2 regions of the Luteibacter flocculans genome follow, and region 1 is predicted to be linked to the other one. Evidence: predicted binding sites of a transcription regulator. Region 1 holds the regulator's gene; the other holds the start of a gene.

Region 1 (14,767 bases):
CAGGTCAGCCTTGAAGACCGTGGATTTGAGTGCCATGGGGAGTCGCCTGGGGTCGCTGCCGGCCGCAAAGCGTACACGAACGCGGCGACCAGCCGCCGGACGCGTCGTGCTCCGGCGTTACTGGGGCGCGTGCAACCGGTGCAGGAGTTCGGCTTCCGTCAGCGAAATGCCGCAGGTCTCCGCGATGTTCTGCGGGGACGCCCCTTGCCGAGCGAGGCGCTGCGCGAGGGCCAGCGCGCGATCGGAGGTCGCGCCGTGGTCGCCTGCCGCCGACAACGTCGGCGTACGGCGGACCTGGTCCTCGATATCGCCCAGGCGGTGATCGAGCCGGCGAAGCATGTTCGCCAGTACGTCCTCCGCGATGACAGGCTCCGGTGGGGCGGCAGCCGGCGGGACGGGCTGAGCTGAGGGTTCACTGCGTGGGGCCGCCGAGGCGCCACCACCCACGCGGCGGAACAGGAGCAGCAGCCCGACGAGGTTGAGGATCGCAAGAGCGATCAGCACGTATCCGATGGCGGCGTTCATGCAGGCGGGACTCCGTGAGGTCGCGGCACACGGTAACCCAATGCGCGCGGTTTTCGAAGCGGCGCAGGGCGTACCCCGCGTACGTCGCAGGGACCGGATCGATGACAGCGAGCGCGGCACGGCGAACCCGCGGACGACGCCATCGTCTGCGGGACCATCACCGCCGCCTGCTCAGGCGCGGCACAACTTCGGCACGTCGACGAGGGCGATGAAGCCGTCGTCGCGGGTGACGACGCCGCTGACGGGGTCGTCGCGCCGTTCGGCGCGACCGGGCGGTGGCGGCGCCACGTCGTCGGGATCGAAGGTGAGCATCTCGCCGATGACGTCGATGCGCATGCCGACCACCGTGCCACCTTCGTCGAAAACGATCACGCGGCGCGCGTCATCATCGTCAGCCTCGGTGGCAAGGTCGAGTCCAAAGCGACGACGACCGTCGAGCACCGGCACGATCTGCCCGCGCAGGTTCACGATGCCGAGCACGTCCTCGGGGGCGCCCGGCACGGGCGTGATGCCGCCGGGGCGAATCACCTCGCGCACACTGGCGAGTGATACCGCATAGCGCTGGCCCTTCAACGAGAAGCCGAGCCAGGCGCCGCGTCCATCATGGAGGGATGAGGTCATGGTCCCAACTCCTTTTCCAGCCATTCGATCAACGCCGTGGTACCTACCACGCCGCACTTCGGTTCAAGCGACATACCCGCCAGCCAGGGGCGGGTGGTCGCACCGTCACGCCACTGGATGGCGTCGGGAGATATGTCCACCGTCTCCTCGTCGACCACGCAGGCCAGCGCCCAGATGCGGTCGCGCAGGATCACGAGCGTCGTCACCGGTGCGCCCGCCATGTCCGGAGAGAGCACGGCCGCGAGATCGACTACCCGGGCTTCGCCACTGGGATGCCGCCAGCGGCCGAGGCAGATGGGGTTCGTGATGTTCGGCGGGGTCAACGGAGGCATCGGCAGCAGATGCGTCACGTCGTCCATGGGTACGGCGAGTTTCACGCCCGCCGCCACGCACAGCAGATAGCGGCAAGCCTTTTCCGCCGTGGCGACGCTGCCGCGCCACGGCTCGATCGCCACGACCTTGACGTCGGACGATGGCGCGGGTGCAGGCACGGCATGCGCAGCCGGCGTCAGCAGCTCCGCGAGGTAGTCGGCGACGAGCTGTTCGGCGTCGTGCATGGTACGCATCACGCGGCAGCGTCCGTCACAGACGCGGACGGAAGGGCCAGCAGTTCGTCGAGCAACTGGCGATACGCCAAGCCGCCACGGCGCGCGGCAGGCCACGACGCCAACGGCACGCCGGCCGCGCTGGCTTCTCGGATCTGCGTATCCGTCGGAATCACAACCTGGCTCACGGCATCGCCGTACTGCTCACGCAATTGCGCGAGGCACGCCCGAGATGCGTGCGTCCGGGCATCGTAAAGCGTCGGCACGATCGTGCGCGGCATGGGTTTGCCACGGGAGCGCTCGATCATCGACAGGCTGCGCAGCATCCGCTCGAGGCCGGCCAGCGCCAACGCTTCGGTCTGCGTCGGCACGAGCAGCCGGTCGCTCGCCGCCAGTGCATTGACCATCAGGACGCCCAGCGTGGGCGGGCAATCGAACAGTACATGGTCGAAATCGGGCGCGAGTTCAGCCAGCGCTTGCGTCAGCACAAGACCCATGCCCGGACGGGTACCGAGCTGACGATCGAGGGTAATCATGGCCGCCGATGCCGGTAGCACGCTGAGCCTGTCCCACTTCGTGCCGTGAACGAGCGTGCGCACGGGAAGCGGGTTGCCGCCCACGCCGAACAGGTCGTACACGCTGCCGTGTGCCCCGCCTTCCACGCCGATGTAGCCGGACAACGATGCGTGCGGGTCCATGTCGACCAGCAAGGTGCGTTGACCGGACTGCGCCAACAGGCTTCCAAGCGCCACCGTGGTGGTGGTTTTGCCCACGCCGCCCTTTTGATTGGATATCGCCCAGATGCGCATCAGTGCGCCTCCGCCGAGGGCGCGAATCGCGCGGCACCGGCCGTCGGAGCGGCGGCACCCCGGCTCGCTTCCGTCGACGACACGCTGCTCGCGGCGGCGGCATGCTGGCCGACCGGCGTCGCCGTGAGATCGACGCGGTCCGCATCGCTGTAGAACCGGGCCGGTGCGGCCTTGTCGCTCATGACCACGATGAGTACGCGACGATTGCGATTGCGACCGTCTTCGGTTGCGTTGTCTGCACTCGGCCGAAACTCGCCCCAGCCGATGATGCCTACCCGGTGCGGATCGACGCCCGACATCGTGAGTAGACGCGCGACGGTCGCCGCGCGCGCGGCCGACAGCTCCCAGTTGGAAGGGAACAGCGCCGTCGCAATCGGCGTGTTGTCGGTATAGCCCTCGATGCGCATCGCATTCGGGAACGGACCGAGAATGCCCGCCAGTTTGCGCAGCACATCTTCCGCAGGCGGCTGGAGCTTGGCAACGCCGACGGGAAACAAGATGTCCGTGCGCACTTCGATTTCGAGCCAGTCGGCTGTCTGCCGCACGTTGACGAGGTTCTTGTCGATCAACGGACGCATCGCCCGTTTCACTTCGTCCGAGATCTGGCTGAGGCTGGCGTCTTCGGTCTTGCCCACGCTGGTGTTCGCGGCCGTGGCAGTGTTGACGTTCGCCGCCTCCTGACGCTCCGTCGCTGCGCCTTCGTGCCCGGGAAGAGGCAGATTGCGCGGCGGGATGGGCACGTCGATCCGTGCGATGGGGGCCGCAGCCGGCGCACGCGACTGGTTCGGCAACGGTACTTGTGCCGCCGGTGTGGCTTCGCGAATCGGCTCGATCACCTTGCCGGTGCCGTTGAAGGCCTCGTTGATCGACTGCGCCATGACGCGGAATTTCGTTTCGTTCACGGCCGACACCGCGTACATCACCACGAACAGCGCGAGCAGCAACGTGATCAGATCGCCATAAGGGATCGCCCAGCGTTCGTGGTTGATGTGTTCTTCCTGGTGCCTGCGTTTCACGACAGGAAACCCTGCAGCTTGCTTTCGATATGGCGCGGGTTGTCACCCTGCGCAATGGAAACCAGACCCTCGACGAGGATCTCGCGCATCTGCGAACGCTGCCGCGCCAGGCCCTTCAGGCGCGACGCCATGGGCAGAGCCAGCAGATTGGCAAGGCCGATACCGTAGATCGTGGCCACGAAGGCCGCGGCGATGCCGTGGCCCAGCTTGCTCGGTTCGGCGAGGTTCTGCATCACGGACATGAGACCCATGACTGCACCGATGATACCCATCGTGGGGGAATAGGCGCCCGCATTCTCGTAGACCTTGGCCGCCTCGATGTCGGTGTGCTCGCGCGCGAGCACTTCCACTTCCAGCACCGAACGCATCGCATCCGGCTCCGTGCCGTCCACGAGCAGTTGCAGACCCTTGCGGATGAAGGGGTCGGTCTCGCGCTCGATCGAAGGCTCGAGGCCAAGAAGGCCCGTGCGACGCGAAATCTCGCTCCAGCCGACGATGCGGCTGACGAGGTTTTCCGATTCGATATCCGGTGGCCGATATACCCAGGGCAGCATGCTCCAGGCGCGTTTGAGGACCGCTCCGGGCGTCTGCACCAGCAGTGCCGCGAACGTACCGAGGAAAACGATGACGAAGGCGGCGGGATTCCACAGGGCGTCGAGGCTCGAGCCCTTGAGGATGGTACCCACGATGATGACCACGAAGGCCAGGATCGTACCGACGACGCTCACGAGATCCATGTCAGACAGCCATCCTCAGCGAGGGCAGCACCTGCCCACTGTCATCGGCAAGACCGGAGAGGTCGAGCACCAGCGAGATACGGCCATCGCCCGTGATGGTGGCGCCGGCGATACCCGGCACGTCCTTGAGGAACGGACCCAGCGGCTTGGCCATGACGTCCTCGCGGCCGAGCACTTCATCGACGAGGCAGCCGAGCGTCTGATGCCCGATCTGCACCACGACCACGTGGCCGCCCTTCCCCGCCGCGCCCGCCCAGCGACCGAGATCGACGAGCGGGAGGGCGCGCTGCCGATGCGCAGCAACGACACGGCCGTCGAGTTCCTGGATTTGCCCGGGAGCCAGCTCGAAGACTTCCGCCACATTGGAAAGCGGCAACGACAGCAGCCGATGGCCGACGCGCACCATGAGGACGCGCAGGATGGCGAGGGTAAGCGGAACGGAGAGACGCACCGTGCTGCCGTGACCCACGCGCGAATCGATGGACAACGTGCCGCCGAGTTCCACTATCTTGGTCTTGACGACGTCCATACCGACGCCGCGACCGGAGATGTCGGAGACCTGACTGGCCGTGGAGAAGCCGGGACGGAACACGATCTCGTAGCATTCGCGCTCGTCGAGACGCGCCGCCTGCTCCGCATCCATCAGCCCTTTTTCTACCGCCTTGCGACGAAGCACTTCGGGGTCCATGCCCTTGCCGTCGTCGGTCACGGTGATGACGATGCGGTCGCCGAACTGACCCGCAGCGAGGCGCACGGTACCGTTGCGTGGCTTGCCCTCGGCAGCGCGGACGTCGGGCATCTCGATGCCGTGATCCACCGCATTGCGCAGCAGGTGGACCAGCGGATCGGCGAGGGCCTCGACCACCGTACGATCGATGTCGGTCTCTTCGCCCTCGGTCACCAGTTCGATGTCCTTGCCGAGCTGGCGAGCCAGATCGCGGACGATGCGCGGGAAGCGCGAAAACAGTTTGCCGACCGGCTGCATACGCATGCGCAGCACGGCGTTCTGCAGGTCTTCGGCCACGCGCTCGAGTTCGCCGATGGCACGCTCCATCGGGTCGTTCGTGCCGCGCGGCGCAAGATTGGTGAGGCGGTTACGCACGAGGACGAGTTCGCCCGCGGCATCCACCAGCCCGTCGAGACGATGCGTATCGACGCGCACCGTGGTGTCGGCAGTGGACGCGGTGCGCTTTTCCGTCGGCGCTGCGGCGCGCGCCGCGGGAGCGGCGGGTGCCGGTTCCGCGGGTGTCGGCGGCGGAGCGGGTGCGGGTGCGGGTGCCGGCGCAGCAGCAATCACGGCAGCACCTGGGACGACACCCGGTGCCGCGGTACCGTGCAGACTATCGAGCAAGGCTTCGAATTCGTCGTCGCTGATCGCGTTCGGATCGGCAGTCGTCGCAGCAGGTGCGGCAGGAGCGGCGGGTGCCGGTGCCGGGTTCGGCGAGCTCGCAGCGCCTTCGGCACCGGGAGCACCGGTGCCGTAGAGGGAATCCAGCAGCGCTTCGAATTCGTCGTCGGAGATCGGGCCAGACGATGCCGGAGTAGGCTCGCGCTCATTGCGCGCCGCGTCGAGCATCGCCTCGAATTCGTCTTCGATGGGATCGTAGGCGCGCGAAGTGGGCGCCGCACTGACTGGCGCGGCGGTGGGTGGCGCCAGGGCCACCGGAGGGGCTGTGGCAGCGCGGCCGGGAATGAGCAGGCGGTCGAGCAACGAGCGCGGCGCAGCTTCAATTGGCAGGCCACCATCGGCGGCCCGCATCATGTCGTTGAGCAGATCGAGCGATTCCAGCAGCGCGTCCATGAAACCGGCATTGAGCACGATCGCGCCGTTGCGGGCTTCATTGAGCAGATCTTCGGCGCGATGGCACAGCTCCACCATCGGGTTCAGGCCAAGAAAGCCTGCACCGCCCTTCACCGTGTGGAACGCGCGGAACACCGCATTCAACAGGTCGACGTCGCCGGGCGAGGACTCGAGGTCCACGAGTTGTTCGCCCAGGCTTTCCAGCAGCTCGCGCGCCTCGATCAAAAAGACGTTGAGCAGCTCGTTGTCCAGCTCCACGCTCATAGGGCGCTCAGAAGCCGAATTCGCTGAGCAGGCGGTCCACTTCGTCCTGACTGACCTTTTCGGCAGCAGGCGCGGCACCACCGGCCAGCGTGCCGGTCAGGCGCACCAGCTCCACCAGCGACGATTCCACCTTGGCCATGAACGCTTCGACCTGCGCCACGCGCTGGCCGGAGAGATCCTGCCAGGACTGCGCCTCGACCATTTCGCCAAAGCCGATGTCGCAGCTCTGGGCGAAGTCGCCCACGCGCACGGCAAGCGCCGTGGCGCTGGTGGCGAAGGCGGGGTCGGCGTGATCGAGCACCAGCACCTCGTCGGCCTGGCGGGCGAGCGCCTGTGCCTGCGGGCGCAGCTTTTCGCTGAAATCGAGGGTGCGATGGGCAGCCTGGGCACTCATCTCGAGCACGTCGCGCAGGTGCTTGCGCGCATCGCTCATGTTGCCCGGCACACCATCGTGCGAGATGTCGGCGGCAAGCCGGCGCGCGGATTCGTGCAGGTCGCGGGCCAAGTGGCCCAGCGCCATGAAGAGGTGCTGTTCACGGCTGCGCAGGAGGCGATCGAGGGCCTCCTCGACCGAGGCGGGATCGTTCGCATCCAGCAGCTCGCGCAGTTCGGGCGCCACGTCGTGGCCAGGGGAAATCACGGTGTTCATGGTCGTTCCTTAGCCCGCGGCCGCGGCGAGTCGTTCGAAGATCTTGTCGAGTTTTTCCTTCAGCGTGACCGCCGTGAAGGGCTTGACGACGTAGCCGTTCACGCCGCTCTGTGCAGCCGCGATGATCTGATCGCGGTTGTTCTCCGCCGTCACCATCAGCACGGGCATGGCTTTCAGGGCGGCGTCGGCGCGAATGGCGCGGAGCAGGTCGATGCCGGTCATGTTCGGCATGTTCCAGTCCGTGACCACCAGGTCGAACGGCTGCGCGCGCAGCATCGCCAGCGCGGCATTACCGTCTTCGGCTTCCTGGATCAGGGTGTTGGTGAAGCCAAGCTCCACCAGCAGATTCCTGACGATGCGTCGCATGGTGGAAAAATCGTCCACCACGAGAATCTTCATGTTCTTGTCCAAAACGTTCTCTCCGCCTTGCTACCGCGTGTTCTTTTTCGGCGACGTCACTACGGGTGCCGTCACTGCTTGTCTTTCCAGCCCGACATGCGTGCGCGGAGTCGAATCAGGGCCTGGCCATGGATCTGGCATACCCGCGATTCGCTCACTCCCAACACCGCACCGATTTCCTTCAGGTTGAGTTCTTCGTCGTAGTACAGCGACATGACCAGCTTCTCGCGCTCGGGCAATCCGTCGATGGACTGCGCCAGTGCGCCACGCAGGCCTTCCTGCTCGAACGTACCTTCCGGACCGGCCGCGTCCGGGTCGACCACGTCGATCGCCGCGCCTTCGTCGCCTTCGGGCGCCGTCAGGCTCAACAACCGCGCGCTCGCCGCGTCCGCCAGGATCTGGTTGTATTCCATGGCGTCGATGCCCAGCCGCTTCATCACTTCCGCGTCTTCGGCGTCGCCACCCGTCTCGTTTTCGATCTGCCTCGTCACCTCCGCGACCTCGCGCAACTTCCGGTGGACGGAGCGCGGAGTCCAATCCGTCTTGCGCAGTTCGTCCAGCATGGCGCCACGTATGCGGATACCCGCATAGGTTTCGAAGCTGGCCGCGCGAGTCGGCGAGTAATTTCTTGCGGCCTCAAGCAGTCCGATCATTCCGGCCTGCATCAGGTCGTTTGCATCCACGCTTGGCGGCAGCCGGCCCATCAGGTGATAGGCGATTCGGCGCACCAGCGGCGCGTGGGTCTTTACCAGTTCATCCGCTGGGATGCGCGTGATCTCAAGGTATTCGGTCGCAACGCTCACAGTGGTAGCCCCCCCCCCTGATGGGACCGTTCGGCGAAGAAGCCAATACGGCCCTGTGCACGGGGTTCGGGTTCACCCCATGTATCGACCGACCTGGCCAAATTCTTGAATCCGACCGCCGACCGGCTGCTGGGCCAGGCATCGACCACCGCCGACTGGCGGCGGATCGCCTGGCGCAGGTACTCGTCGTGCGGAACCATGCCCATGAAATCCAAGGAAACATCGAGAAAACGATTGGTCACCCGGGACAGTTTCTCGAAGAGCTGGCGCCCCTCCTGGGCGTGGCGAACCATGTTCGCCACGATGCGGAAGCGGTTAACCGCGAACTCGCGGCTCATGACCTTGATGAGCGCGTAGGCGTCGGTGAGCGAGGCCGGCTCGTCGCAGACCACCACCACCACCTCGTCCGAGGCCGCAGCGAACATGGAGACGCTGTCCGAGATGCCCGCCGCCGTGTCGACGATCAGGTACTCCGGCGCCAGCGGGTATTCGTCGAATGCCCGGATCACCGCCGCGTGTTCGATGTTCGGCAGCTGCGCCATGCGACGCGCGCCCGACGTGGCGGGGATCACCTTGAGGCCGTGTGCGGCCTGCAGGATGAGGTCTTCGATGCCGCACTCCCCTTCCAGCATGTGACCCAGGTGCCGGGTCGGCTGCAGGCCGAGCAGGACGTCGACGTTCGCCATGGCGAGATCGGCGTCGAGTAGAAGGACGTCACGGCCGCCCATCGCGAGCGCCATGCCGAGGTTGACCGCCACCGTGGTCTTGCCCACGCCGCCCTTGCCGCCGGCAATCGCGATGCTGCGGGTGGGGCGGCGATCGGCGAGCCAGTGGAGCCCGGCGGCCTGGGTGGAATCGACGTGTGTGCTCATGAAGTAAGTCACTGCCGTGGGAGTCGGTTGCGGTTGAAGAGAAAGAGGGTCAAGCCAGGGCCGGCGCCACACCGCCGAAGCGGTCGGCGAGGATGGCGTCGTCGGGTTCGTCGCTGCGCTGCTTGACGAGCTGCGCAGCCAGGCAGACCAGCTTGCGCGCATCGGCGGACGCAATGTCCTCGGGCACGCGCTGGCCGTCGGTGGTGTAGTCCAGCGGCAGGCCGTGGCGGATCAGTGCGGACAGCGCGCCGCCGATCAGCGGCGCCTCGTCGAGCTTGGTGAGAATGGCGCTCTGCGGAGCCAGCGGCGCATAGGCGCGCACCGCGTTGTCGATGGCCTGCGCCTGCGCGTTGGCCGCCAGTACGAGACAGACGCGCAGATCCGAGGTCGCACGCAGCGTCTCGAACTGCTGCTGGAGCTTCGGATCGTTGCCCGCCAGCCCGGCCGTGTCGACCAGTACCGTGTTGCGGCCGCGCAGCTGGAGCAGCACGTTGCGCAGACTGTTGGCATCCTGCGCGTTGAACACGCGCACGCCGAGCAGGCGGCCATAGTGTTCGAGCTGTGCCCCGGCGCCGATGCGGTACTGATCCGTGCTGATGAGGGCAACGTTGGACGCGCCGTGACGCAGCACCGCGCGCGCGGCGAGCTTCGCGATGGTGGTGGTCTTGCCGACGCCGGTGGTACCGACCAGCGCGATGACGCCGCCGCCGACCGTGTCGAAATTCCGTCCGCTCGTACGGATGTTGCGCGAAAGAATGCCCAGCGGCAGATAACGCGCCTGCTCGGGCGTCATGCCCGGCGGCAGTTCCGCGCACAGCGCGCGAGCGACGTCGGCGTCGATGCCCAGCCGGGTCATCTCGCGCAGCACGCGGGCGCGCAGCGGCTGCTCGCGATCCATCTGGTTCCAGGCCAGCGTCGAGAGCTGCACTTCGAGCATCTCGCGCAGGTTGTTGATCTCGGCACGCACGCCGTTCACGGCGGCATCGTTATTGGGCGTGACGGTGGCGGCGCGCACCACGTCTGCGACGCTGGCGGCCAGCGCCGCGCTCGATTGACGCTGCGGAGCATTGGTGTTCGTCTGGCTGGCCGGTGCCCCGCCCTTCGCGGCACGTTCGACGGCCGCCGCGGTGGCGGCGCGGGCCTGATCGATGCGTGCGGCGCGCTCGGCGTCATCGCGCAGGGCGCGCAGCGGCGACTCGTCGCGCTTCGGCGCGTCGACACCGAAGCCGGCCTCGCGCACCAGTGCTTCGTCGTAATCCAGCGCAGCGATGATCTCGATGCCTTCATCCAGGCGGCGCGTCGACAGAATCACGGCGTCCGGGCCTTGTTCGTCCCTGACCTGGCGCATGGCCTGGCGCATGTCGGGAGCAACGAATCGTTTGATTTTCATGCGTTCGATCCTGTCTTTGTCCTGGCGCCTCTTTCCCAGGCGCCACCATGTTCGTTCGGTCCGCGCGCCTATTCTTCGCGCGGCGTCTCATTCCTATCGCCCGAGGGCCGTCACCAGCTTGACGCGACGGTTGTCCGGAACCTCGTTGTAGGCGAGTACATGCAGGTTTTGGGCCACATGCCGCGTGAAGCGCGACAACCACGGACGAAGTGCCGGCGAGACCAACAAAACGGCCGGTTCCCCCGCCGCTTCCTGACGCCGCGCGGCGTCCGCGACGCTCTGCTGGAGGCGATCCGCAAGACCCGGCTCGACGGCCGCGCCGGCAGGACCGCCACCCTGCAGGGACTGGAGCAGGATCTGCTCCAGTTCCGGCGCCAAAGTAATGACAGGTACTTCCGTCCCGAGGCCGGCGATTTCCTGCACGATCTGTCGGCCGAGGGTGACGCGCACCGCGGCGGCGAGGACGCCGGGATCCTGGCTCTGGCCTGCATGCTCCGCCAACGATTCGACGATGCCGCGGAAGTTGCGGATGGGTACCCGCTCCGCAAGCAGGTTCTGCAGCACCTTGACCACGGCGCCGAGCGACAGGCGCTTCGGTACGAGGTCTTCCACCAGCTTCGGCGTCTGCTGGGCGAGGCGGTCGAGCAACTGCTGCACGTCCTGGTGACCAATGAGCTCGTGCGCGTGGTTCTGCAGGATGTGCGAAAGATGGGTGGCGATCACCGTCGCCGGATCGACCACGGTATAGCCGAGCGTCTGCGCGTGCTCGCGCATGCCCGGCTCGATCCAGACCGCATCAAGGCCGAACGCGGGGTCGCGTGTGGCGATGCCGTTGATCGTGCCGTGTACGCGGCCCGGATCGATCGCCAGCATGCGCTCGGTGTGGATTTCCGCCTCGCCCATCGGCACGCCCATCAGGGAGATGCGGTAACCGTGCGGCGCCAAATCGAGGTTGTCGCGAATGTGCACCGACGGCACCAGGAAACCCAGTTCCTGCGAGAGCTTGCGGCGCACGGACTTGATCCGCGCCATCAGCTCGCCGCCCTGCGCCTTGTCCACCAGCGGAATCAGGCGATAGCCCACTTCCAGACCGATGGTGTCCACCTGGGCCACGTCTTCCCAGGACAACTCAAGCCGCTCGGCAGGCGGCGCGGATTCCAGTGCCAGCTCGGTACCCGGAGCCCCCGTCCCGGCGGCGACACCTGCCGCGGCGTCGAGCTGCGCGCGATTCAGTTTCCACGCCGCAAAGCCGGCGATGCCCGCCAGGATGAGGAACGGAATGTTGGGCATGCCCGGGATGAGACCCATCGTGCCGAGCACCGCCGCCGCGACACCGAGCGCCTTGGGCTGGCCGAAGAGCTGCCCCATCACGTGCTTGCCCATCTCCTGCGACTTGGAGACGCGCGTCACGATGACGGCCGTGGCGATCGAAAGCATGAGGCCGGGCACCTGCGCCACCAGGCCATCGCCGATAGTCAGCAGCGTGTAGGTGCGCGCGGCCTCGGCGGCGGAGAGGCCATGCTGCAGCATGCCGATGAAGAACCCGCCGATGATGTTGATCGCGAGGATCAGCATGCCGGCCGTGGCGTCGCCGCGTACGAATTTCGACGCACCGTCCATCGAACCGTAGAAGTCCGCTTCCTCGCGCACTTCCTGGCGGCGCTCGCGCGCCTGCTCCTGCGTCAACAGACCGGCATTGAGGTCGGCGTCGATCGCCATCTGCTTGCCGGGCATCGCGTCGAGGGTGAAGCGCGCCGTCACTTCGGACACGCGGGTCGCACCCTTGGTCACGACCACGAAGTTGATGATGGTGAGGATCGCAAAGACCACGAAGCCGACGGCGAAGTTGCCGCCGATGACGAACTCGCCGAAGGCCTCGATGACCTTGCCCGCGGCGCCCGGGCCATTGTGGCCGTGCAACAGCACCACGCGGGTCGAGGCAATGTTCAGCGCCAGGCGGAGCAACGTGGCGAACAGCACCACGGTGGGGAACGAGGCCAGTTCCAGCGGTCGCATCACGTACATCGTCGCCAGCAGGATCACCAGCGAGAGCGCGATGTTGAAGGTGAACAGCAGGTCGAGCATGAACGGCGGCAGGGGCAGCATCATCATGCCGAGCATGATCAGCATCGCCACCGGCGCCACGATGCCGCGGCGGCCGATCTGGCGGAACGTGCCCATGAGGTTGGTGGAGGCTGCCATCGTCAGTTGTCCATGCGGTAGGGACCCATCAATTCAGGGTCGATGTCCTGCTTCGGGAGGTCGGGCGGGAGATCGCCCATGGCGATCGCCTGCTTCAACCGGAACACATAGGCCAGGATCTGAGCCACGGCGATGTACAACGCCGACGGGATTTCCCGGCCGATCTCCGTCGTGTGATACAAGGCGCGTGCCAACGGCGGCGATTCCACCACCGGCACCTTCGCGCCACCCGCCACGTCGCGGATCTGCTGGGCGATCACATCCATGCCCTTGGCCACCACGCGCGGCGCTCCCATGCGGTCTTCGTCGTATTTCAGGGCTACGGCGAAGTGGGTCGGATTGGTCACGATCACGTCGGCCGTCGGCACGTCTTCCATCATTCGACGGCGCGCCATCTGATGCTGCATCTGACGGATTTTCGACTTCAGCTCCGGACTGCCCTCGTTTTCCTTGTGCTCGTCCTTCACTTCCTGCTTGGTCATCTTCATCTTTTTGGTGAAGCTGAACTTCTGCCAGGGCGCGTCCACCAGGGCGATGGCGCCGAGGGCGCAGGCGAAGACGAGGGAGGCATGCCCGAAGATGCCGAAGGCCTGGGCGATGCCGTTGCTCACCGGGCCGGTGCCTGCCGTGTACATCTCCTGCGTCGAACGGCGCAGGAACCAGGCCAGCGCACCGCCGATCAGCAGCAGCTTCAGCAAGGATTTGCCGAGTTCGACCAGCCCGTTCATCGAGACCAGTCGGGAAAACCCCTTGATCGGATCGAGCCGGTCGAACTTCGGGATGAGTGCCTGACCCGAGAAATTGAGCCCGCCCATCAACGCCGAGGCGGCGATTGCGGCGATCGCCGTCACGGCGAACACCGGGCCCAGCAGTTTCAAGGCTTCCAGCGCAGCCGCTGCCAGCGCGCGTGAGATGCCGTCGACCGCGAACAGGTCGTCGCGCGAATAGCGCAGCCCCACGTGCATGATGTTGGCCGCATGCACAGCCATCTGCTCGCGCGAGGCGATCATGGTGGTGACGCCCGAGAGCACCACGACCGCGGTGGAAAGGTCGCGCGAACGCGGGAGGTCGCCCTTCTCGCGGGCTTCGCGAAGGCGTTTGTCACTAGGGGCTTCGGTGCGGTCTTCCTTGTCGGTCTCGCTCATGGCGAGGACCTCCCGACGAGTTGACGCATGGCGTCCCACGCCTCGGTCTGCAGCGAATCGAACGCGCCCGGGAGCGCGCGCAACGCAAGCCAGACAGCCAGCAGGCCGAGACAGATCGTGATCGGAAAGCCGACCGCAAAGAGATTCATGGACGGAGCGGACCGGCTGATCGCACCGAAGCCCAGGTTGACCACCAGCGTCGCGGTCAACGCCGGCAAGGCCACGCGTACCGCGCCACCGAACAAGTGGCTGGCGAACTCGAGCACACCCCAAAGACCGTTGGTGCCGATGCCCTGCTCGCTCACCGGCAACGAGCGGAAGCTATCGGCCAGCAGCGCAATCAGCTGCAGGTGACCGTTCATGACCAGGAACAGGAGCGTCACCAGCATCGTGTAGAACTGGCTAAGCACGGGCGTGGTGCCGCCGACACCGGGATTCACGGTCTCGGCGAAGCCGAGGCTCATCGCCTGCGACACGAGCTGGCCGCCGAACGACACAGCTTCGAAGATCAGCTTGAGGATGAAACCGAGCGAGGCGCCAACCAGCACCTGCTGGGCGAGCGTCGCCACGCCCTCCGCCGAGAGCGGCCGGATATCGAGCGGCGCCAACGGCCCAAGCGCCATGGTCAGTAGCAGCGCCAGACCGAGGCGAATCCGCGCAGGAATCATGGTGGCACCCAGCACGGGCGCCACGAGCAGGAGACCCGAGATCCGCGCCAACGCCCAACACGCGCTGCCCACCCACCCTTCGAGCTGGCCGACGTCGATCGGCATCAACGTACCGCCTGGGGCAGGTTCTCGATCAAGGTACGCGTGAACTGCACCAGCGTGCGGAGCATCCACGGGCCAGCGATGATCATCACTAGGGCCATGGAGATCAGCTTCGGAATGAAGCTCAAGGTCTGCTCGTTGATCTGCGTAGCCGCCTGGACCATGCCGATGATGAGACCGACCGCGAGCGCGGTGAGCAGCAGCGGCGCGCCAATCAGC
Region 2 (14,767 bases), 600 kb from region 1:
GATCCGAAGGCTGGAACGACATTGCCGACCAGTACCTCGCGGCGCGGTCCAGTATTGGCGCAGACCTGGTGCGCGCATGGGCGCGGGAAAACCTGCCACCATCGGCGTCGGTGCTAGATGTGGGCTGCGGGTCGGGCGTACCCATCGCGCAGGTGCTGATTGAAGATGGATTCAACGTCTTCGGGATCGATGCCTCACCCAACTTGGTCGCTGCGTTTCATGCGCGCTTTCCCGATACGCCCGTGGCCTGCGAAGCCGCGCAGGAGAGCGTGTTCTTCCGCCGATCATTCGGCGGCGCTGTTTCCATCGGCCTGATCTTTCTTCTTGGAGAAGACGACCAGCGGGAGGTACTGCGCCGCATTGGAGATGCACTGGAACCCGGCGGTCGTCTTCTTTTCAGTGCACCGCGGGAAATCTGCCAATGGGATGACCTGCTGACGTGCCGGCCTTCACGTTCGCTGGGCGAGGACGCGTATGTCGCCCATCTGCAAATGTTGGGTCTTCGCGTTGTCGGATGCCTGAACGACGAGGGTGGCAACAATTACTTCGACGTGGTGAAGAACGCCGTGCGCGTTGGGCCGCCCTGAGGCGACGGTCCTCGCGGAGGGATGACGTCGCCCTTAGGCCGCGCCCAAACCGCAAGCTCTTTCGATTCGCCTGCTGATGCCCGCAGGATGGCATCGTCAACCGTGACGACAGATTCATGAGAGGTCCATTCGAGCCGCGACTCAATACCGCTCCGAAAGATGCTTATGATGAGAGGAAAGCTGTAGTACCTACCAGGCACCGCCTCTCTGAAGCCCCGAGGTCACAATGACTCCGCCTCTCGCCACCACCGCACCGTCGAACCAGCCCCCATCCGGTCTGATTCGCCATCAGCTCGCCCTGGTACGAACGGTCACCTGGCTGGTCCTCATCATCAACGTTTGCCTGGGCACCTACAGCTTCCACTACAACATCACTGTCGATCCCCCGTTCGCCTTCACCCACCTTGTTCGAGACGTCGGGCTTGGCATCGCATGCATCGCGGCGCTGGTCTTTCTGCCGCGCAACTTCGGCTACGCCTGTCGTGCTCTGTTGGCGGGGCTTATCTTCTATCTGGCGTGGCATTACGTATCGAACGACATGCGCGATCTGCCGAGCGCACTCCTGCCTCTGCTGATCATGATCATCGCCGCGTATACGATGGGGCGGCGCGCCCTTTGGTGGGTGACGGGCATGATCGTCGCCGCGGTGCTGGGCTCGGTGGTCAATCAGTTCTTGTTCGATGGGCTCGAGTCGATACGCGAGCCGACCTATATCGTCGCCCTATGCAAGCAGTTGTTCCAGGTGCCTCTCGCCGCTTGCCTGGTCGATCGGACGATCGTGGTGCTGCATAACGCGATGGAAGCGGCCGACCTTCGGCGAGCGGAATCCGAAGAGTTGCACCGGCAACTTGCCGACCAAATGAATCACACCATGGACTTGCAGCAGCGCTTGAACCGCACTGCGGCACACGATGCTGCCGTATCGGTATCGGCCGCCATTTCCCATGATTTCGGCAATCTACTCAATGCCATCGAAGGTTACGCAAACCTCGCGTGGGAGTCCGTCGTGACCATGGATACGCCACTGACCCGAGCCTTGGATGGCATCGAGCGTGCCGTGGAAAAGGCGCTTCGGCTGAATCGCCAGGTGATGGACATGATGCGCAACGAAGCGCGAGAGCCTTATCCGATCAACCTCGACGCGGCCATGGTGGAAATCGCGCCGCTCCTGAAGGTCACGGTCGGGAAACAGATCAATGTCGAGGTGGATATGGAGAACGTGCCACCGGTCCTTTTCGACGAGCCCCAACTGGCGCTGATTCTCCTGAATCTCGCCGCCAATGCGCGCGACGCCATGGAAGGCCGCGGTACGCTTTCATTGCGCGCACAAGAACGGGACGATGCCGTGGTCGTGACCATTTCGGATACAGGCCCCGGTATGGACACCGACAAAGCCAAGCACGCATTTCAGCCGTTCTGGACCACGAAGCAGCAAGGCAAAGGCACGGGACTCGGATTATTCAGTGCACGGCAAATGGCTGAATCGATGCACGCACGCCTGGCCCTCTGTGCGAATGCAGGCAACGGCGCGCAATTCGAACTGGCCTTGCAGCGCGCCTGACGAACCACCTGAGAAGCGCCGCATCACGACTCCACCAGGACGTATCCGGCGCCGCGGACCGTGACGATCTCCAGGTGAGGACGCTCGCTACGGATCAGCTTTCGACGAAGGCGGTGGATGAGAACCTCGATCCGATGCGGATCGAAATCCTCCACGTCGGTAGTGAGTGATTCGATCAGTAACTCCCGGTCAACGGGGTTGCCCTGCCCTTGCCGCAGCCGCTGAACGACGATGCGTTCCGCTTGAGTCAAGGCAAGCACTTCTCCCATGGGACCGGAGACATACCAGCCGTCCGTCGCCGGAGCCGCCATCGCCGCTGGACCGGCTGATGCTGCGCGAGGTGTCCAGCTTCGACGGAGCACGGCGTGCAATGCCGAGGCCAGCAAGCCGACAGTGACGGGCTTCATCAGATAAAGATCGGTGCCCAACTGATACGCCGAGAGGCCAGCGGACTCGATCGGCATGGCGCTTAACGCGATGATTCCCGCCTGAGAGCCTTCGCTGCGCAGCCCTTGGATGATGCGCAGACCGCTATCGTCGGGCAGATTGATATCGACAACCATCAGGTCGAATGCCTGGCTGGCTCGTTTGAGATGAAACTCTTCGGCTGTCGCGCACGTGGTTACCTCGAAGCCGTAGCACGCCAAGCCGGGCCCGAGAATCTCCTTGCGCAGATCGTCGTCGTCCTCGACCAAGGCAACTCGCGCCAACACTGGTCACCCCCACCACGTCCCCTGCACACGGGGCCTACCGTAGCGCGGATTTGCCGATTATGCGAGTCGTGCCGGTCTGTGCTCAGCGCCTTGCCAGCCAGAGAGAACGGCCCGTCGGAGCCTGGCACCGACGGGCCGCTGGCCTTACTGCACCGACATGGCCATGACCGAGAACGACGTCGTAGGACCGATACCCGTAACCCGCATGTAGTAAGTTCCTGCGGCGGGCGCGGAAATCGTCACCGACTCGTTGTTCCCCACGTGTGCTGAACTGTAAGGTCCGGTAGTCGTGACGGGAACCGTGTCCTTGCCGACGACCAGGGAGACATCCCCGCTCCCCCCCATGGTCCGGAAAGTCGCCACGCGTGTTTTGGCGGGTACGACGAACTTGTAGACGATCTCGCTGGCGTTATACCCCACGTCCCTGCGTACCACGACGCCATTGACCAGCGGAATGGCACTCTGCGCCGGGCTGCTGTTGGGATCGAGTGCCTTGGTGACTGCGGCAAAGGTATCGAGAATGCCGATCCCGTAGGACTGCCCGTTCGACTGCGGGAAGCCACGGGTCGTCGAGGTCAGATAGTCCTTGACCAGATTCGGCGTGAGCACGGGCAGACCGGCTTTCTTGCGCGCCGCGATCATGAGCGCCGCTGCACCGGCCACCTCGGGCGTGGCCTGCGAGGTTCCGGCCATGGAACCGTACGTCGGCCCCTCCGGAACAGTCGTACCTGCATTGATGGCCGACCAGGCAAAGCCCGCCGCTACGGGCGTACCCGTCGAGGCATCGTTCGGATACACGCCGCCACCGGGCGCCGACAACGACACGTTGGCGCCGTAGTTGGAGTAAAAGGCGGGCTTGCCGGTGATGCCGTTCGACGCGACGGTGACCACACCAGGGCAGTTGGCCGGGCTGGTGGTGCTCGCATCCTGAGCGCTGTTACCCGCGGCCACGATCACCGTGGCGCCGAGGCTCATCGCTGTATTGATGGCTTTTCCGAGGTCGGTGGACGCGCTGCACGCTCCCTCGCCACCCAGGCTCATGTTGATGACCTGCGCAGGGAACGCATTGTCATCCAACCCGTCGACGTGGCCACCCGCCGCCCAGACGATGGCGTCCGCGATATCGGAGGTCGCGCCGCCACAGTGACCCAGTGCGCGAATAGGCAACACCTTTGCCTTGCCGGCCACGCCGGCCATGCCCACGCCGTTGTCCGTCAGCTCGGCGATATTGCCCATCACATGGGTGCCATGCCATGAGCTGGGTTCGGGCAGGATCGCCACGTTGTCGACGCAGCCTCCGTTGCTGGCCAGGTATTTGCTGTCGGTGGTCCAATCACCTAAATCCCAGGCGCCTTTCGCTCGACCGTCCGTCGCACGCCCGGACACGAGCGCGTCGGAAATGAAGTCGTAGCTCTGGTCCGTCAGCGAGGTGTCGAGGTCGGGGTGAGACGTGGCGCCGGTGTCGATCACCGCCACCACGACGCCCTCACCCTGCGACAGGCTCCATGCCTTGGCGGCGTTCGAGCCGCCCTTGTTCGCGAAGGCCTGGGTGTCACGGCCGATCGTCTCCGGCGTGCCGTCGCCCGCGCGGAAATGCCATTGGTAGGAAAAATTCGGGTCGTTGGGCGTACCCGTCGATACGTCTTCCAGACGGTAATCGCGGAACGGATAAAGCCGCACATCCGGCTCAATGGACTCCACCGCCGGATTGGCCGCCGCTTCGCGCATCAGTGCCATCGCAGACGGGCCATCCAATGCCTTGCTGGCACGCACGACATAACCGCCCACCGATGTCTTCCGCTTGAACGAGAAACCCGCGGTGCGCAGCGCATTGGTCTGAATGGCGGACATGGCCGTCGACGAACGCATGAGCGATGAACTCGCCGCATAGATGTCCTGCGCCGCGGCAGCTCCATTCGGCGCCATGCCCGGTTTGTAATGCACGATGAAGCCATCGATGCGCTGCCCGGAGGACAGCGCCATGCTGGCAACTTTTGCGTCGATGCTCTGCGCCAGCGCGCAAGGCGCTGCGCAAGCCAGCAGCGCGCCGACGATCCACATCTTGTTAGCTGGGTACTTCATGTCTAGCCCCTTTGGAATTGATGTTGTGCAAGCGATGCGTATCAGGCCCGTCACCAGCCGAAGCTGACGCCCACGGTGCCGCTGCTTTCGCCGCCACCTGCCAATGCACCACCGACGATGATGGCGCCGCGCCCCGGAAGCCGATGCGCATAACCCACGGCCAACGCGCCCTCACCTCGATAACCACCCGCTGCGGCGCTCACCCTGTTATCCGTGCCTTCGGCGGCCGCAATTGCACCCGCCATACCGCTCATCGCCGAACCCATCGCGCCCACGCGGGCCACACGGGTATCCAACGCACCGAAGCGCTGCTCAACCCGATTTTCAAAGGCATTGAAGTCGGTCCGACTCACCGCGTTGGCCACGCGTGTATCGGTGTAGCCGTTGGCGCTGGACAACGTCTTCGCATCACCAGCATCGGCGTACGACTGCGCCGTTTGCACAGCCTGCGTCGTGGCCGCATCCATCTGCTGACGGTTGACCGCATCCGTGGGCGCCTGGCCCGCCGCCACATTCGTGATGCGACGCTGCGTGGTGGCATTGCCGACCGATACCGTGTTGGCCTGGTCTGCGACCGAGCCCGCACCGAGCGCCACGGCGCCGGTTGCGGTCACTGCTGCCCCTTGGCCCAACGCCGTACCCGAAGCGCTTTGCACGGAAGACGAAGCGCCGACGGCAACCGAGTTCTGTGCTGAAGCCGCGATGGTGGCGTTGGCGCCAACCGCGGTGCTCTGATCCGCACCCACATTCGCTCCGCCACCCACTGCGGTATCGCCAGGGCCGAACGCCAGCGAATGAGAGCCGACCGCCGTCGCCATCTGTCCGCCAGCGCGCGACGCGTCACCCACCGATACCGACGACGTGGCGACTGCAGCGGCTCCCTGCCCCACGGCTATGCCTCCTGCCACGGAAGGCGCGACACCGTGCGAGAGCGAATTCACTGCTGTGTCGAGCGCGCCAATCGCACCGGCAATCGAGGTGTAATCCTGGCCGAGCACCGACACCTTGAAGCCACCCAGGTGACCTGTGAGATCGACGATCGTGCCGCCACCGATGATGTTTGCCAGGGTGGACAGGCCCTGATTGAACTGGCCGCCGTTGATCGCCTGACGGCTTGTCGAAACCAGGGACCCGTCCGCGACGTTGTCGATCACGGTGCCCGACGCTCCGCCCAGGATTACCTTTGCCTTCGTGCTGTCGTCGTAGGTCACGGCGCCGTTGGCGAGGTCGCCCACGTTTCCTGCTACTGCACGCAACTGCGCAAGATTCACGGCGTCGGTGTCGTGATCGCCCGCCGCCACGTTCGTGATTTGACGCTCCCCGCCACTGCTGCCGACCGAGACGGTGTTGTCGCGATCCGCGATGGAACCTGCGCCCAAGGCGACGCTGTTGTTGACGATCTTCGGATCGCCCGACGAGAAGATGCTGTTGCCCACCTTGGCACCCTGCCCCAAAGCAACGGAGTTGCTGCCGAAGACTTCCGAATTCGAGCCGATGGCTACGTCATTGGAGAATGGGACCGCTGGCTGGTCATCCACGGGAAGACCCGAATGCCAGACGAAGGCCTGATGGCCGATGGCGACGCTGTCGTCTGCTTGAGCCCCGGTGCCATAGCCGATCGCGGTCGCGTAAGCCCCCGCCACCAGATTGCCGTAACCCAGTGCGACGCCGCTGTCTGCATAGACCGAATTGAAAGTGCCGACCGCCGTGCCTCGCATCACACTGACCGTATTGCCTGCACCGAGTGCGGTAGCCCAATCGTCAGTGGCTGCAGCGCGATCGCCAACGGCCGTTGCGTCGTAGCCGGTGGCAGTCGTCTTGTAACCCATGGCAATCGAACGAATGCCGGAGGCGGAAGCCATCGTGCCTACGGCCGTGGATGCGTACTCCGTCGCTTGGGCGCCCGATCCGAAGGCGCTGGCAAGACGCGCCGTGGCCTCCGTCGCCTGCAGATTCACGCCATCGAATCCCTCGCCCAACTCGTCGTACAGCACATCCACCACACCGCCCACCGCGACGGCGGAGCGATCGCTCGCGTACGAGCCGGCGCCCACCGCGCCAGCATAAATGCCGGTGGCCCGGGCACCCGCGCCGACTGCCATGGACGCCACACCCGATGCCTGCGTGTTCGATGTACCGGTGAAGATGGCGGTGCCGTCTGCCGTCTCGTTTCGTCCGCCGATCGCCAGGGACGCAACGCCGCTGGCACTGGCGTTGCCGCCGAGCGCTACCGCGTTCACATCAGTCGCAGAGGCGCCGTAGCCACCCGCGAGTGTGAGGTTGCCGGCAGCGACAGCCTCGCTACCGAGACTCGTTGCGCCGTTTCCTTGCGAAAGCGCTGCGGCACCGAACGCCGCCGATTCCGAACCGGATGCCCACGCGGCCCGACCTAGCGCGACCGCACCATCGCCATCGGTCACGGCGGGTGCGCCGTCGCCATTGGCATCGCCCACGCTCAAGAATGTGCTTGACGTGTGGGTCGCATCAGTCAGTTGTGCGAGGTTGACCGCGTCGGTGGCAAACGTGCCGGCCGCGACGTTGGTGATCTGACGCTCGGCGCCGCTGGCACCGACCGATACGGTATTGCTCCGATCGGCTACCGAACCGGCACCCAGCGCCACGGCGTTGGCTGCTAGGGCCTGTGCCGCCGTGCCCAGCGACAAGGCGCTCGCGGCCGTTGCGACTGCCGAAGCACCCACCGCCATCGCACCATCACTGTTGGTGAGTGCGTTGACGCCAAGAGCGGTGGCGTTCAAGCCGTTGGCGATCGCACCACCGCCGAATGCTGCGGCGTGGTCGCCATTCGCGAGAGCGGAATCACCGAAGGCAGTGCTTCCGTCGCCAATAGCAGAGGCGTTATGTCCGCAAGCCGTGCCGTCCGCCGCCACTGCCGTGCCTGCGGCGGCACCTTGGCTGTCACTGCAGACCGTTTGCGCATGGCCTGACATGCTGTAGCCCAGGCCGGCACAAATGGCTGCACTCAATACTTTTGCACGCCACATGGCGGCACGCGTCCGCTCGTTATGGCTGGCGACACACGTCGTCTTCGTCCCCATCTTTTACCCACCCCAATGTTGTCCCCTGAAGCGGCGACATTCACCGAACTGAAGTGTGGTTGTCACGCACACTACATCTCACAACCTCACCGATTCGGTGAGGTTGTGGTCGATGCAGGCATGACATTCGGCCCAGCGATGGCTCCCATGCGCAGAGCATCGTGAGCGAGGATTTGAAGCGAAGTCGCTGCAGCGGCGTCGACGCGATTACAGATTGAGCAAGCAACATGTGGCACAGCGAAAGCACAGCGATGCGAGTGACGCGATTGACAGGTCGGTACGGCTCAAGCCGCCAGTAGCCACAGAGGTCGCCGACGGCGGGAGACGCCGTCTCGCGCCGCTGAAACGCTGGGATCCGTTCAGCAATTAAAAGAAAAACGCACTTTATCGTCCGCACCGTCCGGGTAGCCCACCGAAATGACGTAGCGATGTGATCCAGGCCGTGAATGCGTCGCCATGCAATTACTGTCAAAGCATTAAATCATTGCCTCGCTCCAATAGCTTTTTTCCCTGGCGTTCGCCGAAGATTTAAGTCCCAAGTACTCCCGTTCGCGGCCTACCGTCTTCACTTACCTTATCTTTGGCTTTCTCCTTTTTCATCAGCGAGATAGCCCTAAAGTTTGCCGTTTTTGCGGCGATAACTCCGTAGGCACTAACGAAACGCGACGGGGAAAGAAAATGGCCAGCAATGCAAGTGCAAATGCCGCTCAAGAAGTGAATGACCTCAAGGCCACGAGCGATGCATTGCACCGCGTTCAGGCCATTATCGAATTCGACCTGCAGGGGAACATTCTTGCGGCGAACCAAAACTTTCTTAATACGCTCGGCTACACGGCCGACCAGGTGATCGGACAGCATCACCGCATGTTCTGCGAGCCGGCCTTCGTCGCCGCGGACGAATACCAACAACTCTGGGAGCGGCTTGGCGCGGGACATCCGGAGGTCGGCGAATTCAAGCGCATCGCCGCGGACGGCCGCGAGGTTTGGCTCAGCGCCTCGTATAACCCGGTGTTCGACCGCGATGGCAAGCCTTACAAGATCGTCAAGTTCGCGACCGATATCAGCACCCTGATCGATAAGACCGCCGAGCTGGATGGGAAGATGACGGCGCTCGACAAGTCGCAGGCCGTAATCGAATTCGATCCCAGCGGCCATGTCATTTCCGCCAACGCGAACTTCCTCGCGGTAGTCGGCTACTCGCTCGACGAGCTGGTCGGCCAGCATCACCGCAAGCTCTGCGACGACGCCTATACCGCCAGCGCCGAGTACGCCGAGTTCTGGGAACGGCTGCGTCGCGGTGAATTCGATCGCGGCCGTTATCGCCGTGTCGCCAAGGGCGGTCGCCGGGTCTGGCTGCAGGCGAGCTACAACCCGATCTACGACGGCAATGGGCGTCTGCGGAAGATCGTCAAGTTTGCTGCGGACATTACCTTCCAGGGCGAACTGGAAGAACTGGTGAAGCGCCGCGCCGCGGACTTCTCCACCGCCTCCACCCAGATCGCCCAGCAGTCCAATGAGATGGCCGCCGGTGCGCAGCTGCTCGGCGCGACCGTGGAGGAGATGAACGCCACCATCGAGGAGCTGACGGCATCCATCAGTTCGATCGCCAGCAATTCGCAGAACGCCGATCGGCTGGCCAAGGACACCCAGCAGGAAGCCGAGCGCGGCGCGAAGGCGCTTGGCAAGTCCATCGAAGCGATGGAGCTGATCAACAAGTCGTCGGAAGACATCGGTGACATCAGTAAGGTCATCGGCGAGATCGCCAGCCAGACCAACCTCCTCGCCTTCAACGCAGCGATCGAAGCGGCACGTGCCGGCGAACATGGCCTCGGCTTCTCCGTCGTCGCCGATGAGGTACGCAAGCTTGCCGAGCGGTCGTCGCAGGCCTCCAAGGAAATCTCGAAGCTGATCAACGAGTCCGCAAAGCGCGCATCCCAGGGTAGCCTGATCGCCAAGGAAGCCTCCGAGGCGTTCGACAAGATCCTGTTCGGCGTCGTCAGCACCACGCAGGCGATGTCGGAGATTTCGTGCGGTGCCGAAGAGCAAGCCGTTGCCGCGCGCGAGGTCGCCAGCGCCGTGCAGCACATTGCCGAGGAGACCGAAAAGACAGCCTCCACCTGCGACAGCATCGCTCGCGCCTGCGGCTCGCTGATGGAAGGCGCCGTGGAACTGAACACCACCGTCAACGACTTCGCGACCTGACCCGCCATGTTCGATCGGGAAGCCGCCGTCGATCCCTCCATTCGCGAGGCGCTGTTCGCGCAGGTACGCCTGCACACCGGCATCGTGATGGCCGAGCGGAAGTGGACGATGCTGCACGGGAGGCTTCGTCGGCGCCTTCAGGAGCTTCAGCTCTCGGGCTACGAAGCCTACCTGGCCCTCTTGGGCAGGTCGAAGCACGAAGTCGGCTGTTTCATCGATCTGGTCACGACCAACGAGACGTCGTTCTTTCGTACTCCGCGTATCTGGCAGTACCTCGAGGAACATTTTTTTCCTCGATGGCACGCGGCGCATTCTGGCGCCACGATGCAGATCTGGTCGGCGGCCGCGTCCACGGGCGAAGAGGGCTACTCGTTGGCGATGCTCGCCAACGAGTTTCGCCAGAAGCACCCGGACTTCAGCTACCGCATTCTCGCCACGGATATCTCGCGAGCGGTGCTCGACGTCGCCGCCGCAGGGAGCTACGCAGGCCGGAACGCCAAGGGGCTGCAGGCGAGTCGCCCTGAGATGGTCGAGCGTTACTTCGTGCCCGAGGGCGACGGATATACCGCTCGCCCTGCACTGAAGGCACACCTGACGTTTCGCCCCCATAACCTTTATCAGGATCTGACCGAACCGACGCGCTTCGATCTCGTCCTTCTGCGCAATGTGTTGATCTACTTCGATGAACCGGGCCAAGAGGCGGTCGTGGAGCGCGTAAGGCGCGCGATGGCACCTGAGTCCACCCTGATCATCGGGGAGTCGGAGTCGCTGCACCGCATCCGCAGCGGCTTCACGTACGAGCAGCCGCTGATCTATCGAAATACGAAGACAGCATGATGAGCACGTTGGATGTCTACGTGGGTATGTGTGAGGTGCGATCGGGCAAGGGCGCGCAGATCCTGCGCAGCACCTTGGGCTCATGCGTGGGCATCGGCATTCTTTGGCCACAGCGTGGCGTATGTGCGCTCGCCCACTGCCTGCTTCCTGAATCCGCCGTCCCCTCGACGCAACTCTCCGCAAAGTACGTCACCGATGCGATCCCCTCGTTGCTGGCATCGATCGGTGCCACGGCGGATCACTACTCGGAACTGGACGCCGTGGTCGCAGGCGGTGCCTTCATGATGCCGCACACGCGGCCCATCCTTCACGGCGGCATCGGCGAAAGCAACGCCCTGACAGCACAACGTCTGTTGGCCGAAGCGGGCATTCGCGTGATTCACACGGAAACCGGCGGTCACGTCGGCAGGCAGCTGAGCATCCACTGCGATACGCAACGCTTCGTTGTCCGCAGTTTCGAACGCGTCATTTAGAGGAATTCACCGTGGAAATGCCTTCGCTAGATATCGCCCCCGGCGCCCAGGCCAACGTGCAACTGTTCGGCACCTTCCATCTGGGCGAGTTCGAACTGGCCTTGCCGATCGACGTCCTGCAGGAAGTGGTGAGCTTCCCCTCAGGCATGACGCAGATCCCTCTCGCACCGGACTATGTCCTCGGTCTGTTCCTGCTCCGTGACATGATGATTCCGGTCATGGACCTGGCCCGGTTCCTTGGTCAGCCTGCCGTTGGCGACCAGGCGAATCGTCGCGTCGCTATCATCAAAGCCGACCAGAGCCTGCTCGGCGTAACCTTCGACCATACCGGTGAGATGCTCCGCCTCGCCAGCAGCCAGATCGTGCGCTTCGATAGCGGCGCGAACGCCAGCGCCCTGATCGCCGGGGCCTTTCACTTCGACCAGCGCATCATCCAAGTGCTGTCTGCGGAAGCACTCGTTCGCCTCCCCGGCGTTCCGCAGGCCAACAGCGCCCTGCTCGCTCTGCAGGCGCGCCAACGCAGCGCCTTGCGCAAGGTCAGCAAGGTCATTTCGTTCCATGTGACCGGTCGTCACATGGCGCTAGCCATGGATGCCATCCATGAAATCGTACGAGTCCCGGAGCTGGAACATTCGGTGCTGGCCGATTCCGTCTGCCGCGGCTGGTTCAACCTGCGCGACCGGCCGGTGCCGGTGCTGGATGTGTCCAGCTTCCTGGGGCTCGAAGCCTCGTCTTTGGCTTCACCCGACGCATCCGACGTTGAGGACATGCGCCGCATCGTCGTGCTTCGTGACAAGGGTTTCTACCTTGGTCTGCTCGTCGACGACATCGACAGCATCGTGGCGCACACAGAGGCGCAGCTGCTGCCCATGCCACCGACACGCGGACAGATCGGCTTGTTCGCCAACGTCATCAGCCGACGCGACACCGGCGAAGGCGACCTGATCCTGATCAGCACCAGCGCGCTCTTTGCCAACCCCTACATGGCGCACCTCGCGAAGGGCCACCATGACCTGTACCTCGTGACCGACGAGGAGGAACGCTCCAGTGACGCCCGCCGCAAGACTCAACGGGAAACCTGGCTGACCTTCGATCTCGATCGCCCCATGGCGGTGCGACTCGACCAGGTCTGCGAGGTCATCGGTGCACACGATCCCCTCGTCAGCCCGCCCGGATCTTCGCCGTACGTGTGCGGGGTGCTCAACACCGGCCACGCGCTGATCACCGTGATCGACCTGCGCCACGTGTACGGCATGGAGCCATTCGTCGAGACGGAAGACACCCGCATCCTCGTCGTGGAACATGCAGGGCACAAATACGGCCTGGTCGTCGACGCCGTGCGTAGCATCACCAGCATCGAACCGTCCAACAAGCTGTTGGTCCCGGCCCTGATCGCTCTTCATTTGAATGACGAACTGCGGCAGGACATGCATGAAGTCGCCGAGATACCCGGGGAGACGACGCTGTTGCTGCTCGACGTCGCCTCGCTGCTACGACGTCTGGCAGAGGAGGGGGAAACCCAGAATGCGCCTGACATCGGCATGCCGGGCACGCTCTCAGCCGTTCACGACCTCGGCGCCGCAGTCGCCGTATCGTGACCAATCCCAACGACGTAAGCGTTTACTTAGGTTTGTCTCACCCCTACCGAGACGCAAAGGTTTGTAAAGACTGACAATTTAGCCCTAAAGAACCGCCCGGCCGGGCCGTTAATTGGACTCCCATATCCCTACGGTCTCTCCGCGTGAATCTTTTCAAGTCGACCCAGGCGCGCTACACGGTGGCGGTCGCTGCCTATTTTCTTGTCCTGGTGGCACTGACTCTCGTCGTCATCCGCCTGTTCGTCAGCCCGGACCTCCGCGCGACCGAGGCCAAGCTGGTCGAATGGAACGTGGACGAGATCGGTAGCGTCATTACCAACAAGCTGCACCAGGTGGAAGCGCAGCAGCGCAGCATCACGCAAACGGTGGCCCTGATGGACAGCGCGTCCATCGATCGCCTCCAGCCCGGACTGGTCGATCAGTATGGCGACGCCGACGTGTTTGGCGGCGGCATCTGGCCCCTGCCGTTCAAGCGCGAAGCAACCAAGGAACGCGACAGCACCTTCTTCGCGCGCGACGCCAGCGGCAAGCTGGCCGTCAACACGCACTGGAACCAGCCGGACGCGCTGAAGTACTGGGAACAGAGCTGGTACAAGAACGGCCTGACCGCACCGCGCGGGCATTGCCTGTGGGCCAATGCATACAAGGACGATGCCAGCGCCCAGCCGCGCACGAACTGCGCCATGGCCATCTACAAGGGCGACGAGATCTTTGGCGTCTCGACCATCGACGTCACTCTCGGCTTCTTCAACCGTCTTGTCGCCGACATGGAAAAGAAGGTTCAGGGCCAGATCCTGATTGTCGAGCCGAACGGCACCATCGTCAGCAACAGCACGTACATCAAGGACGATATCGTTCTCAAGAAGCTCGCCGACCTCGCCGGAAGCTCGACGATGATCGCCCAGGTGAAGGACGCCCTGCCCGGCCTGGCGAAAGCCCGACAGATCGAGCATGACTACGATGCCGACGGCGAAGCACACACGCTCTTCCTGAAGCCGATCGCCGGCACGCCGTGGGTGCTTGCCACCAGCCTGCCCACTCGCCTGCTCACCGAGAACAGCTCGCGCATTCTCACCAAGCTGGCGTCCGTGCAGGTGCCGCTCGCCTTGCTGCTGCTTGCTGCCCTGGTGCTGGGTATACGCGCCCTGATGCGCCAGCTCGCCACGCTCAAGGCCAACATCGATGACCTGAATTCGGGCGATGCAGACCTTACCCGTCGTCTCGCCCACGGCAACGGCAGCGAATACAACGGCGTGGTGGAAAGCTTCAACAGCTTCGTGGCACGCCTGCAGGGCATGATGCGACAGGTGCGCGACAGCTCCTCGGCTATTTCCTCAGCCGCTACGCAGATCGCCAGCGGCAACCTCGATCTTTCGCAGCGCACGGAAGAACAGGCCAGTTCGCTCGAAGAGACCGCCGCGTCGATGGAAGAACTGACCGCCACGGTTCGCCAGAATGCGGAGAATGCGCGCCAGGCCAACACGCTGGCCCGCGAAGCGGCAGCGGCGGCGCATGGTGGCAGCGGCACGGTCGCGGAGGTGGTCACCACGATGGATGCCATCACGAAGTCGTCGGCGCGCATTGCCGACATCGTCGGTGTCATCGACGGCATCGCCTTCCAGACCAACCTGCTGGCACTCAACGCCGCGGTGGAAGCG

The links. Region 1 encodes FliA, which starts transcription of late flagellar genes. Its sites were predicted from a motif close to TAAAGTTTNNCNNNCNNNGGCCGATAA; they were not measured.
Region 2: a site for FliA is predicted at 13,195-13,221, ahead of IM816_RS18755 (methyl-accepting chemotaxis protein). Genes of this name have one in related genera too.

What each region holds. Positions count from the first base shown of each region.
Region 1 is NZ_CP063231.1:3,084,058-3,098,824, forward strand. Features, by position in the region: gene IM816_RS13265 (YaeQ family protein) at 1-36, opposite strand, end outside; gene IM816_RS13270 (DUF2802 domain-containing protein) at 118-525, opposite strand; gene IM816_RS13275 (chemotaxis protein CheW) at 697-1,146, opposite strand; gene IM816_RS13280 (chemotaxis protein CheW) at 1,143-1,712, opposite strand; gene IM816_RS13285 (ParA family protein) at 1,712-2,500, opposite strand; gene motD (flagellar motor protein MotD) at 2,500-3,516, opposite strand; gene IM816_RS13295 (flagellar motor protein) at 3,513-4,253, opposite strand; gene IM816_RS13300 (chemotaxis protein CheA) at 4,255-6,318, opposite strand; gene IM816_RS13305 (protein phosphatase CheZ) at 6,326-6,967, opposite strand; gene cheY (chemotaxis response regulator CheY) at 6,977-7,378, opposite strand; gene IM816_RS13315 (RNA polymerase sigma factor FliA) at 7,438-8,169, opposite strand; gene IM816_RS13320 (P-loop NTPase) at 8,166-9,041, opposite strand; gene flhF (flagellar biosynthesis GTPase FlhF) at 9,091-10,431, opposite strand; gene flhA (flagellar biosynthesis protein FlhA) at 10,525-12,633, opposite strand; gene flhB (flagellar biosynthesis protein FlhB) at 12,636-13,778, opposite strand; gene fliR (flagellar biosynthetic protein FliR) at 13,775-14,551, opposite strand; gene fliQ (flagellar biosynthesis protein FliQ) at 14,551-14,767, opposite strand, start outside.
Region 2 is NZ_CP063231.1:2,485,393-2,500,159, forward strand. Features, by position in the region: gene IM816_RS10540 (class I SAM-dependent methyltransferase) at 1-587, shown strand, start outside; gene IM816_RS10545 (sensor histidine kinase) at 814-2,148, shown strand; gene IM816_RS10550 (response regulator transcription factor) at 2,172-2,843, opposite strand; gene IM816_RS10555 (S8 family serine peptidase) at 3,006-4,943, opposite strand; gene IM816_RS10560 (YadA-like family protein) at 4,994-7,945, opposite strand; gene IM816_RS10565 (methyl-accepting chemotaxis protein) at 8,678-10,201, shown strand; gene IM816_RS10570 (CheR family methyltransferase) at 10,208-11,038, shown strand; gene IM816_RS10575 (chemotaxis protein CheD) at 11,035-11,511, shown strand; gene IM816_RS10580 (chemotaxis protein CheW) at 11,529-13,109, shown strand; gene IM816_RS18755 (methyl-accepting chemotaxis protein) at 13,253-14,767, shown strand, end outside.